Regions from separate parts of the Rhizobium sp. Nf11,1 genome, predicted to be linked through region 2. Evidence: predicted binding sites of a transcription regulator. Region 2 holds the regulator's gene; the other holds the start of a gene.
What was found. Region 2 encodes LexA, which represses DNA repair genes until DNA is damaged. Its sites were predicted from a motif close to TGTTCNNNNTGTGTTCNG; they were not measured.
Positions count from the first base shown of each region.

Region 1: ACQ7C1_RS02005 (PA0069 family radical SAM protein) is a predicted target of LexA. The motif match lies at 1,877-1,894, and genes of this name have one in related genera.

Region 1 covers NZ_JBOBHU010000001.1:405,446-412,287, reverse strand. Annotated here, with positions in the region: gene moaB (molybdenum cofactor biosynthesis protein B) at 1-496, shown strand, start outside; gene ACQ7C1_RS02015 (hypothetical protein) at 577-933, opposite strand; gene ACQ7C1_RS02010 (glycosyltransferase family A protein) at 1,305-1,823, opposite strand; gene ACQ7C1_RS02005 (PA0069 family radical SAM protein) at 1,964-3,121, shown strand; gene ACQ7C1_RS02000 (ribonuclease HII) at 3,289-3,978, shown strand; gene ACQ7C1_RS01995 (F0F1 ATP synthase subunit B) at 4,363-4,854, opposite strand; gene ACQ7C1_RS01990 (F0F1 ATP synthase subunit B) at 4,858-5,481, opposite strand; gene ACQ7C1_RS01985 (F0F1 ATP synthase subunit C) at 5,559-5,786, opposite strand; gene ACQ7C1_RS01980 (F0F1 ATP synthase subunit A) at 5,855-6,607, opposite strand; gene ACQ7C1_RS01975 (AtpZ/AtpI family protein) at 6,671-6,842, opposite strand, start outside.
Region 2 covers NZ_JBOBHU010000017.1:38,842-45,683, reverse strand. Annotated here, with positions in the region: gene eno (phosphopyruvate hydratase) at 1-822, opposite strand, end outside; gene kdsA (3-deoxy-8-phosphooctulonate synthase) at 964-1,809, opposite strand; gene ACQ7C1_RS22750 (VOC family protein) at 1,806-2,702, opposite strand; gene lexA (transcriptional repressor LexA) at 2,908-3,624, shown strand; gene ACQ7C1_RS22740 (ComEC/Rec2 family competence protein) at 3,605-6,037, opposite strand; gene gltA (citrate synthase) at 6,327-6,842, shown strand, end outside.

The DNA of each region.
Region 1 (6,842 bases), on a different contig from region 2:
CGTCTCGGATACGCGCACGCCGGAGACGGACAAGTCCGGCGATACGCTGGCGGCGCGGATCGCCGAGGCCGGCCACAGGCTGGTCGAGCGGGCGATCGTGCCCGACGACCGGGAGAAAATCGCCGCTCAGGTCAAAGCCTGGACCGAGCGGGATGAGATCGATGTCGTTATCACCACGGGCGGCACCGGCTTTACCGGCCGAGACGTGACGCCCGAAGCGCTGGAGCCGCTGTTCGAAAAGCGCATGGATGGCTTTTCCGCTGTCTTCCACCGTATCTCCTATGACAAGATCGGCACGGCGACCATCCAGTCGCGCGCCACCGCGGGCGTTGCCAACTCCACGTTCATCTTCGCCCTGCCCGGCTCGCCCGGAGCCTGCCGGGACGCCTGGGACGGCATATTGAAAGCACAGCTCGACTATCGGAGCGTGCCTTGCAACTTTGTCGAGATCATGCCGCGCCTGGACGAGCATCTGAAACGCGGCGCAAAGAAATAGACTGGCGCTGCCGTTACAGTGCCGCGATCGCGCCGTCGAAAACCCGATTTAGACTTTCGAGGCCGACGCGCTGGCCTTTGTTATGTGGCAATGCCCGGCAGAGCCGGCATCGAATCCCAGCTATCACCCGACAGCAGAATGCAACTTATGCCGTGGACATCCGTGACGACGAGCGTCCAGGTGCCGCTTTTGGCGGCATAGACCTCGAGAACGGCGTTTTGGTTGATCAGGCCGACGGCGGTGAGCTTCTCACCGAAATTCCTGTCGAGGAAACTGACGACGTCGGATCGGCCTGCGCAACTGAGCATCGTCTGCGATGCTGCTGAATTCGGATGCGCGATCACCAATGTCGGCAATATGACGGCCAGCAGGCCGTAGATCCTACCGCGTACGCCGTAGATCCTACCGCGCATGCGGTAAATCCTACCGCGTGGCATGACGCACCTCCTTTCGCCGGAAACCCGGCAGAAGAGGAGATTTTTCGCCGACCTGTTCTGCCGTTCACCGGCATTCCACGGCACCCGTTGCGAAGCGCGGCGCTTCGGCGGCGCCATAGGTGAATTATAGCGCGAAATTCTATTGGACGCCATCTTTGCGCGATGGCGGGAAGTAATCACCAAAGCGCGCTTGCGACGAGACCAGCCATCCGGCTGCCGCCACCTTCCCGCTTGCGGGCGAAGGGGATATGCCGCGCCGGCTTTCTCCATCTCGACGTTGCATTGGGGCACGTCCCCTCACCCCGCTTCTACGGGGAGAGGGTTAGGTGAGAGACAATCTCTCAGACAGGGTCGATGCAGCGACGGGCATTCTACCGCGTGGCACGCGCCACCCAGGAAGGAATCAATTCACTTGCAAGCTTGCGCGGCTTCTGGCCCTTGGCGAAGTCGGCAACAGGCATCCCGCTTCTGGCGGCGGCGAGCGCCAGGTTCTTCGGCATCAACAAGCCAAGCTCCAGCGGCGGTCGACCGCGGGCAACGCGCTGGAAGAACGGGCGGCGGTAGCCGCGCGACGCGGCAAAGCGCGCTGGTGTCTTATTCAGCGCCACATATTCGGCGATCTCATCGATCCAGCCGGCCTGCGGCCTGGCGCCCGGCTCGATAAAGAGCAGCCATTCGCCTCGGGCGGAGCGCACGATGTCCTTGATATCCCATTGTGAATGGAACCGGCAGCCGGCGGCGTCGGCGACCCGCGAGGTGCCGTCGCGCGAGCCGTGATCGAGCACGATCACATCGCTGACGAGCCCTTCCACCGCGCCTGCCACCAATACCGATAAGGTCTGCGCCAGTTCGGATTCCTGATCCTGGCATTCGAGAACAACCGTCAACATCGACTATTCATAATGCGCCGCACAATTTTTTGCCAGCACCGTTTTACGTATTTTGTTCTTGCATTGTTCTCGTTTTATCGATAGGAATTTAATCATCACAAACGGGCGGAGACAACGGCTTTCCGCTGCGGGAGAATCCGATGAGAGAGCAGTCCCTGGCAGGGCAGGCCGCATTCGCGCCTGCCAATACGGCAGATATTGCCGATGCGATGATCGTGTCCTCCGGTCTTCGGGTCGAGGTTGACCGGCGGCGCGGGCGTGGAGCGGGACTGAACCCAACAGGCCGGTTCGAAACGCTGCAGCGGGAGACCTTCGACGACGGTTGGCAGACGCTGGAAGAACTGCCACCGTTCAAGACCGTGGTTCAGATCGAAAAGCCGCGCACCGCGATTACACGCAATGAATCGCCGGACCTTTCTTTCGACCGCTCGATCAATCCCTATCGCGGCTGCGAGCACGGCTGCATCTATTGTTTCGCCCGCCCGACGCACGCCTATATGGGGCTTTCGGCGGGGCTCGATTTCGAGACGAAGCTCTTCGCCAAGCCCGATGCGGCGAAGCTCTTGGAGCGGGAGCTCGCCAAGCCGGGGTACAAGGTGAGGGTGATCGCGATCGGCACCAATACCGACCCCTATCAACCGATCGAGAAGGAATGGCGCATTATGCGCGGCATCCTCGAGGTGCTGAACAAGGCGAACCATCCGGTGTCGATCGTCACCAAGTCGGCGATGATCCTGCGCGATCTCGACATTCTGCAGGAGATGGCCGGCAAAAACCTGGTGCGCGTCGGCATCTCGGTCACCACGCTCGACCGCAAGCTTGCCCGGGCGATGGAACCGCGCGCCGCCACGCCGCCGCGACGGCTGGAGACCATTCATGCGCTGTCTGAGGCAGGGATCCAGACTGCCGTCATGGCCGCTCCGCTGATCCCGGCGCTGAACGATCACGAATTGGAGCGCATTCTGGAATCGGCGAAGGCTGCCGGCGCGACCGGGGCGAGTTATGTCATCCTCAGGCTGCCGCTTGAAGTCAGCCCGCTCTTTCGCGACTGGTTGCTGCAGCACTATCCCGATCGTTACCGGCACGTGATGTCGCTGGTGCGCTCGATGCGCGGCGGCAAGGATTACGACGCCGAATTCGGCAAGCGCATGAAGGGCGCCGGCCCCTATGCCTGGCAGATCGCCCGGCGCTTCGAAATGGCGGCGAGACGCTTCGAGCTGACACGCCGCAGCGTGCCGTTGCGCGACGATCTGTTCGTGCCACCGGATGGCAGCGGCGTACAGCTGTCGCTGCTCTGATTTTTTAAGCTTGCGCATCGGCTGCTCAGAAAATCCGCCCTGTTTTCGAGCCCCGAGCGCAATTTCCGCGGATGGCCCTGACCGCCTCCATCCGCCGGACCGTCCCCGGCCGCCGCCCTGATCCGGGGACTTGCGGGAAATCGGGTTGGCGTGCGAGGTTCAGCCGCATGAAACGTCGCACGCCACCCGATTCTCCCCTGCTTTTCGACACGGTCCCTCTCGTGCCGGATTTCAAGCTCGAGCTCAAAGCACGCAAGGCCGGCCACTGGCCGGTCGCCGGCGCCGACGAGGCAGGCCGCGGGCCGCTGGCGGGGCCCGTGGTGGCCGCTGCGGTCATCCTCGATCCGAAGCGCATCCCTGAAGGCCTCAACGATTCCAAGCAGCTCTCGGCCCAGCGGCGCGAAGAACTCTTCGCGCAGATCCTGGCGACGGCGACGGTTTCCATCGCCTCCTCCAGCTCGACCCGGATCGACGAAACGGACATACGCAAGGCAAGCCTTGACGCGATGCGCCGCGCCATCTGCAGCCTCGCCATTCCCGCAAGCTACGTCCTGACAGATGGGCTTGATGTGCCGCCCGGCCTCGATTGCCCAGGACAGGCCGTGGTCAAGGGTGACGCCCGCTCGGTTTCTATCGCCGCCGCCTCTATCGTCGCCAAGGTGACGCGCGATCGGATGATGGCGCGGGCGCATCATGTATTTCCCGATTACGGTTTTGCGGCCCACGCCGGCTACGGCACGGCGCAGCACCGCGCCGGCATTGAACAGCACGGCCCCTGCTCCCTGCACCGGATGAGCTTTCGGCCACTGCGGAAGGACGGCGACGAGCCTGAGATGGACGAACTGCTTTCGGAATAGTCGCCGAAAAAAGATCGGCATATTCCGCCTTTGGACTGGCGATCAGCCCCTCATCCGGCTGCCGCCACCTTCTCCCCGCATGCGGGAGAAGGGGATATACCGCACCCTCTCCGTTCCCCTCTTAGTCTAGCTCTCGCAGACACGTCCACTCGTAAGGCCATCCGAGAGCGAGCTGCAAAAGGACAGAGTGGAGGGGACAGAAAGGTTGCTGCATGTCCCCTTCTCCCTGCAAGCGGGGAGAAGGTGGCGGCAGCCGGATGAGGGGCGGACGCCGGAGCAGGGACGCTACGCTGCCTCCGCACGAGGCCAAGCAAAGAACAGGCCTTATCACCAAAGAAAAAGGCCGGGACATGCCCGGCCTTTCCTTATTCCAGTTGATACCGCTCAGTTGAGCCGTGTCTTGACCTGTCCGACGGCGTTGCCGAAGAGCTCGGACTGGACCTTGCCGTCGGCCTTCTTGGCCAGCACCGTTTCTGCGGCCGCGATGGCAAGGTCGACGGCGGCGGAACGCACCGCCTTCATCGCATCGGCCTCGGCCTGCTTGATCTTCTGCTCCGAGAGCGCCGTGCGGTTGGCGACGAATTCTTCCGTCTTCTTCTTCGCCTCGGCGGTCAGCATCTCGGCTTCGCGCTCAGCGGCGGCAACGATATGGGCCGCTTCCGCTTCCGCTTCCTTGCGCTTGCGCTGGTATTCAGCGAGCAGATGCTGGGCTTCCTCGCGCAGGCGCTTGGCTTCGGCTAATTCATTACGGATCTGGTCGGCGCGGTCGTCGAGCGAGCGTGCCATCATGCCCGGAACCTTCAGATAGACGACCAGCGCCAGAAAGAGGACGAGGCCGACAAAGGCGAAGAAAGTCGCGTCGAAATGAAATTCCATCGATCAAGCCTCCTTCTTGGCGGCCGCGACGGCGGCGGCGACATCTGCCTGCGCAGCGCTGCTGCCGATCAGCTGTTCGACGACGGCGGCTGCCGTTTCCTCGGCAATGGTGCCGACGTCGGCGAAGGCCTTGGCCTTGATGTCGGCGATCCGGGCTTCCGCAGCCTTGATCTTTTCCGACAGGCTGGCCTCGACGGTGCGGCGATCCTCTTCGGCCTTGACCTTGGCGGCGTCGCGGGCGGCGGAACCGATCGCGTGGGATTTGGCGCGGGCAGCGGCCAGTTCGCCTTCATAGGTCTCGACGGCGGCATCGGCTTCCGCTTTCAGGCGGCCTGCTTCTTCCAGGTCCTGGGAGATGCGCGTGTGGCGCTGGTCGAGGATGGCCCCGATGCGCGGCGCAATGACCTTTTGCATAAGGAGGTAGAAGACGCCGAACGTAATCACCAGCCAGAGCAGCTGGGAGGCGTAGGTCGTCGAATCGAAAGGCGGGAACGGGCCGCGGGCGTGTTCGCCTTCGGCAACACCGGTCTCGGTATGGACCTCGCCTGCGGCCGGAGCGGCATGCGCATCCGTGCCGGTCGCTGCCGCCGGTGCTTCTTCAGCGTAAGCCGGGGTCACAAAAAACATGCTCACCTCCAGGTGGACTGCAAATGCAAAGGATCACGGCTTGCGGTCGCAGGCCGTGATCCATCTATTCGCCGATATCAGACAGCGAAGAGGAGGAGGAGAGCGACGAGCAGCGAGAAGATGCCCAGAGCTTCCGTAACGGCGAAGCCGAATACCAGACGGCCGAACTGGCTGTCAGCGGCAGACGGATTGCGCAGAGCGCCGGAGAGGTAGCTGCCGAAGATATTGCCGAGGCCGAGAGCCGTACCGGCCATACCAAAGCAAGCCAGGCCTGCACCGATGAACTTTGCTGCTTCCGCTTCCATGTTGAACTCCTTTGAAATGGTTGTTGCGGCGAATGACTGACGCCCTGGAGACGTCGTTGTCGTTATCCTTAGTGCCCGCCCGGATGGATTGCGTCGTTGAGGTACATGCAAGTCAGCACCGCGAAGACGTAAGCCTGAAGGAAGGCGACGAGGAACTCGAGACCGGTCAGGGCGACGGTCATGATGAGGGGAAGAACGGCGCCGCCGACACCGACCGCACCGAGGGTTCCAAGCGAGGCGACGAAGCCTGCGAACACCTTCAGCGTGATGTGACCGGCGAGCATGTTGGCGAAAAGACGAACGGAGAGCGAAATCGGACGGGACAGGAAGGAAATGATTTCGATCGAGACGACCAGCGGCAGCAATATGCCGGGCACGCCCGAGGGCACGAAGACATTCAGGAAGTGGAAACCGTGCTTATAGAAACCGTAGGCGAGCACCGTACCGATGACGAGAATCGCCAGCGCGAAGGTGACGATGATCTGGCTGGTGATCGTGAAGAAATAGGGGAACATGCCGAGCAGGTTCGCCGTCAGCACGAACATGAAGAGCGAAAAGACCAGCGGGAAGAACTTCATCCCCTGCTTGCCCGCGCCCTCCTTCAGCATATTGGCGATGAATTCATAGGACATTTCCGCGACCGACTGCGAACGGCCGGGCACGATGGCGCGGTTCGAGGTCGAGAAATAAAGGAAGCCTGCGGCAACGGCTGCCGAAGCGACCATGAAGAGCGATGCGTTGGTGAACGAAAAATCAATTCCGCCGATTTCGATCGGCACAATCTTCTGGATCAGGAACTGATGAGTCGGATCGTTAGACACCGCTTGTTCTCTCTCTTTGGCCCGCAGGACGCGGGGTCATTGCACTGGACCGGGACCGGCCCCCTATTTCTTGTCGTCCTTGTCCAGAGGGTGGGCCACCACCCCCGCAGAACGCAGCACGTTCAGAACGCCGGCACAGAATCCGAGAAGCAGAAGAACAATCAACCCCCAAGGCGCCGTGCCAACAAAACGGTCGAGAAGATAGCCAAGGACGGCGCCGACGACGATCGCGGAA
Region 2 (6,842 bases):
GAGCTCGGCCAGATATTCGGCCATGGCGCCCGACTCGAGCGTGCGGCCTTCGCCCTCCAGAACATACTTGCCGTCCTTGAAGAATTCCGTCGAGGCGCAGTCGAGGCCGAGGCACATGTCGTCGCCCGGCTTGTAGCCGGCTTTCTCGATCGACTTCATGATGAAGTCCAGGGCTTCGGGCGCACTCTTCAGGCCGGGAGCGAAGCCGCCTTCGTCGCCGACATTGGTGTTGTGGCCCTGCGCGGCAAGCTCCTTGCGGAGCGTATGGAAGACTTCCGAACCCATGCGCACGGCGTCGGCGATCGAATCGGCGCCGACCGGCAGGATCATGAATTCCTGGAAGTCGATCGGGTTGTCGGCATGAGCGCCGCCGTTGATGATGTTCATCATCGGCACCGGCAGGAGGCTGGCGGAAGCGCCGCCGACGTAACGGTAAAGCGGCAGGCCGGATGCCTGGGCCGCAGCCTTGGCGACGGCGAGCGAGACGCCGAGGATGGCGTTGGCGCCGAGGCGCGACTTGTTCGGCGTGCCATCGAGCTCGATCATGATGTTGTCGATCTGGATCTGATTTTCGGCATCGATGCCGCCGATCGCGTCGAAGATCTCGGTGTTGGCGGCCTCGACCGCCTTTTCGACGCCCTTGCCGAGATAGCGCTTGCCGCCGTCGCGCAGCTCGACCGCCTCATGTGCGCCCGTCGAGGCGCCCGAGGGAACGGCCGCGCGGCCCATGCTGCCGTCTTCGAGATAGACGTCGACTTCGACGGTGGGATTGCCACGGCTATCGAGGATCTCGCGGGCGATGATATCGGTGATTGCAGTCATGGGTTCTTCCTGCTCGGTGGGTGATAAGTCGTTCGACGCCTGTCATAATCGAAGGCGTGCAAATTACAATGGCGCAATTTCCCGCCTTCGAACGGGTATCGTATCGTGGCCTAAACCACGATCATGTCAGGCTGTTGAACGTTAGGCCTTGGCGATCGCATCGAAGGCCAGCAGCTTCTCAAGCAGTCGCGGCATGTCCTTGAGATAGACCATGTTCGGCCCGTCGGACGGTGCGTTGTCGGGATCCTGATGGGTTTCGACGAAGACGCCGGCAATTCCCGTCGCCACTGCCGCGCGCGCCAGCGTTTCCACGAACTCGCGCTGGCCGCCGGAGGAATCGCCCTGCCCGCCCGGCTGCGCCACGGAATGGGTGGCGTCAAAAATGACGGGAGCTCCCATCGCCGCCATGATCGGCAGCGAACGCATGTCGGAAACCAGCGTATTGTAGCCGAAGGAGGCACCGCGCTCGCACAAGAGCACATTCGAATTGCCGCTGGCGTTGAGCTTCTTCAGAACGTTCTTCATATCCCAAGGGGCGAGGAACTGGCCCTTCTTGACATTGACGGCGCGGCCGGTCTTGGCGGCGGCGATCAGAAGGTCGGTCTGACGGCAGAGGAAGGCCGGGATCTGCAGAACATCGACCACCTTGGCCACCTCGGCGCATTGCTCGGCCGTATGGACGTCGGTTATGACGGGAAAGCCGAATTCCTTCTTGAGGTCGGCAAAGACCTCCATGCCCTTTTCCAGGCCGATGCCGCGTTCAGCCGAGAGCGAGGTACGGTTCGCCTTGTCGAAGGAGCTCTTGTAGACGAGGCCAATGCCGAGCTTGCCGCAAAGCTCCTTCAGCGTGCCGGCGACCATGAAGGCGTGATCCCGGCTCTCCATCTGGCATGGACCGGCGATCAGCGACAAGCGGCCAGTATTGGAAAAAGTGACCTGGCCTCCGCCTTCGCCGATCCTGACTTCGGAATTCGTGTCGGTGCTCATCGTGTTTCCTCGAAGGCGAAGAGCGCACCCTGCCCGGGCGTGGGCTTCACCAGAATGCGATTGTTCTTGCGTGTGAATGTGATCCCGTTAGCACCCAAATGCGCTTCTGTCACGGCAAGATCGATGACGGTGAAGAGGATTGCCCGCCCCCGCAGGCCGCGATCGGCTGATGAGACAGTGGTTTCGAAATAGGCCTCCAGCCCTTCCGGCGTCATCAAGCTGATCTTTGCATTCGATGCCGCGATATTCATGCCGAAACCGGTTTTCTCCACCGCCGCCTGCCCAATCGCGAGCCCGACGAAGGCGGCGAATGCCGCCGGGTCCGGTGCACAAAGTGCGATCTCGGCAATGCCGATCACGCCATTGGCGTGCGTCTCCAGCGCGGCGCGATCTGTAGGGAACGAATTGATGCGCTGGCAAGTAAAGAGAAAGAAATCGGGGGCGCGCAAATCAGCTGCAAAGGCCAGCTTAAAGCTGCCGACGCTCTCCGAACCGTCCGGCATCCGCATCGGCCGGCTGAACTGCAACATCTCACCGGCGCTCGCGCCGTTGCTGACGAAGCGCTTATGATCGAGGTCGGCATCCTCGCTGAGGAAGGCCAGCGCAGAAAGTCCCTCCTCGCCGCAGCGGAAACGGAAGGCGCGATTGCGGGCGATGAAGACGTTGCCCTGGCGGGCCGCTGCTTCGCTCTCGTCGACACTCGCCACGCCAAGCGGCTCCAGATAGGTCTTGTCGGCGAAAAAGACGCAGGCATTCTCCGTTCCGAAGGGATGGCGCGCATCGGCGGCGACGGTGAAACCGAGCTTGCCGAGCCTCTCACGCGCCAGATCGATATTGACCACGGGCAGCACGACATGATCCAGCGGGTGCGACCTGGCGGAATGCGCGTTCATGAATATCCCTCCTGAAACCGGCAAGAGACAAGAGATGTGCGACAGCACCTCCCTCAATGCAAGACATGTGCGCCAATCCGGCAAATGAAAATAAAAATCTCCGCGAGTTGACGTGAACTTTTACGGAAATTTAGCTACTTGCGGAACACATATGGAACATATAGTGTCCGTTCTGGATTTGTTTCAATCACGGGGTCTGACGTCGATGCTCACGCGCAAACAACAGGAGCTTCTCCTTTTCATCCATGAGCGCATGAAGGAATCCGGCGTTCCTCCCTCTTTCGACGAAATGAAGGATGCCCTGGACCTCGCCTCGAAATCCGGCATTCACCGCCTGATCACGGCGCTTGAGGAACGCGGCTTCATTCGCCGCCTACCGAACCGCGCCCGGGCACTCGAGGTGATCAAGCTTCCGGAGGCCTATAACCCCAGTCTTCAGCGTCGCGGTTTTTCGCCGAGCGTCATCGAGGGCAGCCTCGGCAAGCCCCAGCCGGTCGCCGCCCCCGCTGCGCCAAAGCCGGTCGCCGACAATGGCAACTCCGTCTCCGTGCCGGTCATGGGACGTATCGCCGCCGGCGTTCCGATCTCGGCGATCCAGAACAACACCCACGATATCGTCGTTCCCGCAGATATGCTCGGCTCCGGTGAGCACTATGCGCTGGAGGTCAAAGGCGATTCGATGATCGACGCCGGCATCTTCGACGGCGACACCGTGATCATTCGCAACGGCAGTACCGCCAGTCCCGGCGATATCGTCGTTGCCCTCGTCGATGACGAGGAAGCAACGCTGAAGCGTTTTCGCCGCAAGGGTGCCTCGATCGCGCTCGAGGCCGCCAACCCGGCTTATGAGACCCGCATCTTCGGGCCCGACCGCGTCAAGGTGCAGGGCAAGCTCGTCGGCCTCATCCGTCGCTATCACTGACGCCGGATGGGCTGGAATCGGTAAAACGATCATTGCGCCAATCATAGGCGCGATGGCGCATCCATGGTCGCGACAAAGCATCGAAGGCGGTGGTGACCTCCAGGCCGGCATCGGCGAAGCGCAATTCAAGCGAACCGGTCCTGCGCAGCGTCTCGCCGGTGAAAAGCGTGCCGCCTGAACGGCAGCTATTGAAACGCAGACGGACCGAGGTCACGACGATATCGGCCGTATCGCAGGCCGGGCCGAGATAGGCGGCATTGTCGATGACGGTGACGATATTGCCATTGCCAAGTCTTGATGTGCACCAAGCCTTCTTGACGCAGGAAAAACGGTTTGCTTCACCGCCTGCGGCGGCTGCCCGCATCGCTGCACTCGCTTCGTTCTGCTGATCGCGGGAAAGCCTGACACGGCGGTCTTCTCCTTCCGGCGGAATGGCCGGACCATCCAGCATCTTCGGCGGATCATGTGTCGGCAGCACCAGCGCTCTCTGCCACTGGTCGAATATGAAATCCGGCGGGTTTTCACGGTTGGAAGCTATTGCCTCAGCCGCGACGACCGCAACCAGACTGCCATCCTCCGAAATCACCAGATCCGGCGGCCGGGGAACCGGCAGAAGCAGCACGATGAGCGTGGAGATGGCGATGATCGATGTGCCGACATGGCGCAGCCGAGTGCGCAGCAGCGTCAGCAGCAGAAAGCCTGCCACCGCCACTGCGAAATACCAGCCGGGCAAGCGGCCGATGCCGATATCACCGCCCCAGCCGGACACTGTCTTGGCAACCGCAATCACCAGATCGAGGCCGAATCCGACGACCTTCCAGAGCGGAGCGTCCAGACCGAAAGGCATGAGCAACATCGCCAACAATCCGGCCGGCATGACGATGAAGGAGATAATCGGCATCGTCGCAAGGTTTGCCGGCAGGCCGTAAGCCGTCAGGCGATGAAAATGCTCGATCGAAAACAATGCGGTGGAAAAGCCGCCGATCAGCGAGGTCAGGAAGACGCCGCCGAAGAAACCGGCGACGGCAACCACCGGCCTGATGATCGGCAGTTTCAGAAAAGCGTTTTCGCGGACACGCCTGTCCTTCCACAACTGATAGCCCGATACCAAGGCCAATGTGGCGGCAAAGGACATCTGAAAGCTCGGTCCCAATACTTCCGAAGGTGAAATGGCGATGATGATGAGCGCGGAGAGAACGACATTGCGCAGGCTGATCGACGGCCGGTCGAAGAAGACGGCAATCAGCATGATGGCCATCATGATAAAGGCGCGCTCGGCCGAAACCCCGAAACCGGAGATCAGGTAATAGGCGGTGACGGCGATGAGCGCGCCGGCAGCGGCGATTTTCTTTGTCGGATAGGCTTGGGCGACGCCGGGAAAGAGGCTGAGCAGCATCCGAAAGCCGACGAAGAAGATGCCAGCCGACAGCGCCATGTTGAGGCCCGAGATCGCGACGATATGGGCAAGGCCGGACTGGCGCAGCGCCTCCGTCGTCGCGTGCGATATGGCGCGCCGTTCGTCCGTCACCAGCGCAGCGGCAAAGGCGCCGGTGTCGTCGGGCAGGATCGATCTTATGCGGTCGCCGATGCTGCTGCGCAGCTGGTAGAGCCATTCGAGCAGGGCGTCCGCCGTCGACCTGGCCGCCTGCGGGCCTGCCTCCAAGTCGAGTTTCTCCGGCGCACCATAGAAGAAACCGTTGGCGCCGATGCCGTCGAAATAGGCACCGAAGGAGAAGTCGTTGAGCGCGGGAAGTGCGGGCCCCGCCGGCGGCGTCAGACGTGCCTTTCCGGTGATGATGTCGCCGATCTCGAAAGGCGCATCGGCGCCCCGGACGATCGCGGTGATGCGTCTCGGCGGCCGTTTCAGCTCCGGCGCCTCGGTGCCGGCGACGGCAAGAATGTAGCGCCAGCGCCCGCGCCCGTCGCCTTCCCGCCGTTCGACGCGGCCAGTCACCGTCGTCGTCACGGATGAATCGAGGATCACCGTCGAAGCCCGCCAGCTCTCGAACTGAGCTGAGAGCATGCCGCCGGCGAAAAGTGCCAGCGCCATGAAACTTGCGCGCAAGGCCGGTCGGCTGGGATCGGTGAGGAAAACCGCGGCCGCCGACACCAGCAGGCAGAGCAGCGATGCAATGAGGGGAAAATCCGATGCCGCAAGAAACCAGAAGGCCGAGCCGGCTCCGAGGAAGACCGGCGAGAACAGCAGCAGGCGGCCATGATCGGCCTCTTCGCCCAGCATGCAGGCCCCGGCACGGAGCGATTGCCCGGCGGTGGCCAGCAGCCGACGATGCAATGGGGTCTGCGACTGCGTCCTTACCGATTGAGTCACCACCGCAGGCGCAGGAAAATCTGGCGGATCGGCAAGACCGATGCCCGCTTGCGGCCGCAATTCGGCTGTCGTCGTTTCCTGCATGCCCCGCCCAAGATCACCCCGCCAGGCCCTAAGAATGCAACCTTCAAGCAAATCCGGCAAGGATAATCGATTGAAATACGAGGGAAAATCGTAAGCGGCAAAAGGCCAGTCGAATCATCGGCTTCCGCTATGCGTGCGGCTCATCGCTGCAGTGCCTAAAAGGTGATGCCGCAATGCACAAAATGCCGTCACGGTAACTTGGCATTAGCGTCACGATCATATAGCTATCGGAAAGGACGCTTAACCCCTATGGCGCTTTTGTGGCGCCACCGACATTTCGGAGGACAGCATGACGGATCAAAGCGCTACAATAAAAATCGGTGACAAATCGGTTGACCTCGCCGTTAAAAGCGGCACGATCGGCCCGAGCGTCATCGACATCGGTGCCCTCTACAAGAACACCGCTTCCTTCACTTACGATCCGGGCTTCACCTCGACCGCATCCTGTGAATCGAAAATCACCTATATCGACGGTGACGAAGGTGTGCTGCTGCACCGCGGCTATCCGATCGAGCAGCTGGCCGAGCACGGCGACTTCCTCGAGGTCTGCTACCTCCTGCTCTACGGCGAACTGCCGACGGCCGCGCAGAAGAAGGACTTCGACTATCGCGTCACGCACCACACGATGGTGCATGAGCAGATGAGCCGCTTCTTCACCGGCTTCCGCCGCGATGCACATCCGATGGCCGTCATGTGCGGCTGCGTCGGCGCACTGTCGGCCTTCTATCACGACTCCACAGACATCACCGATCCGCACCAGCGCATGGTCGCCAGCCTGCGCATGATCGCCAAGATGCCGACGCTT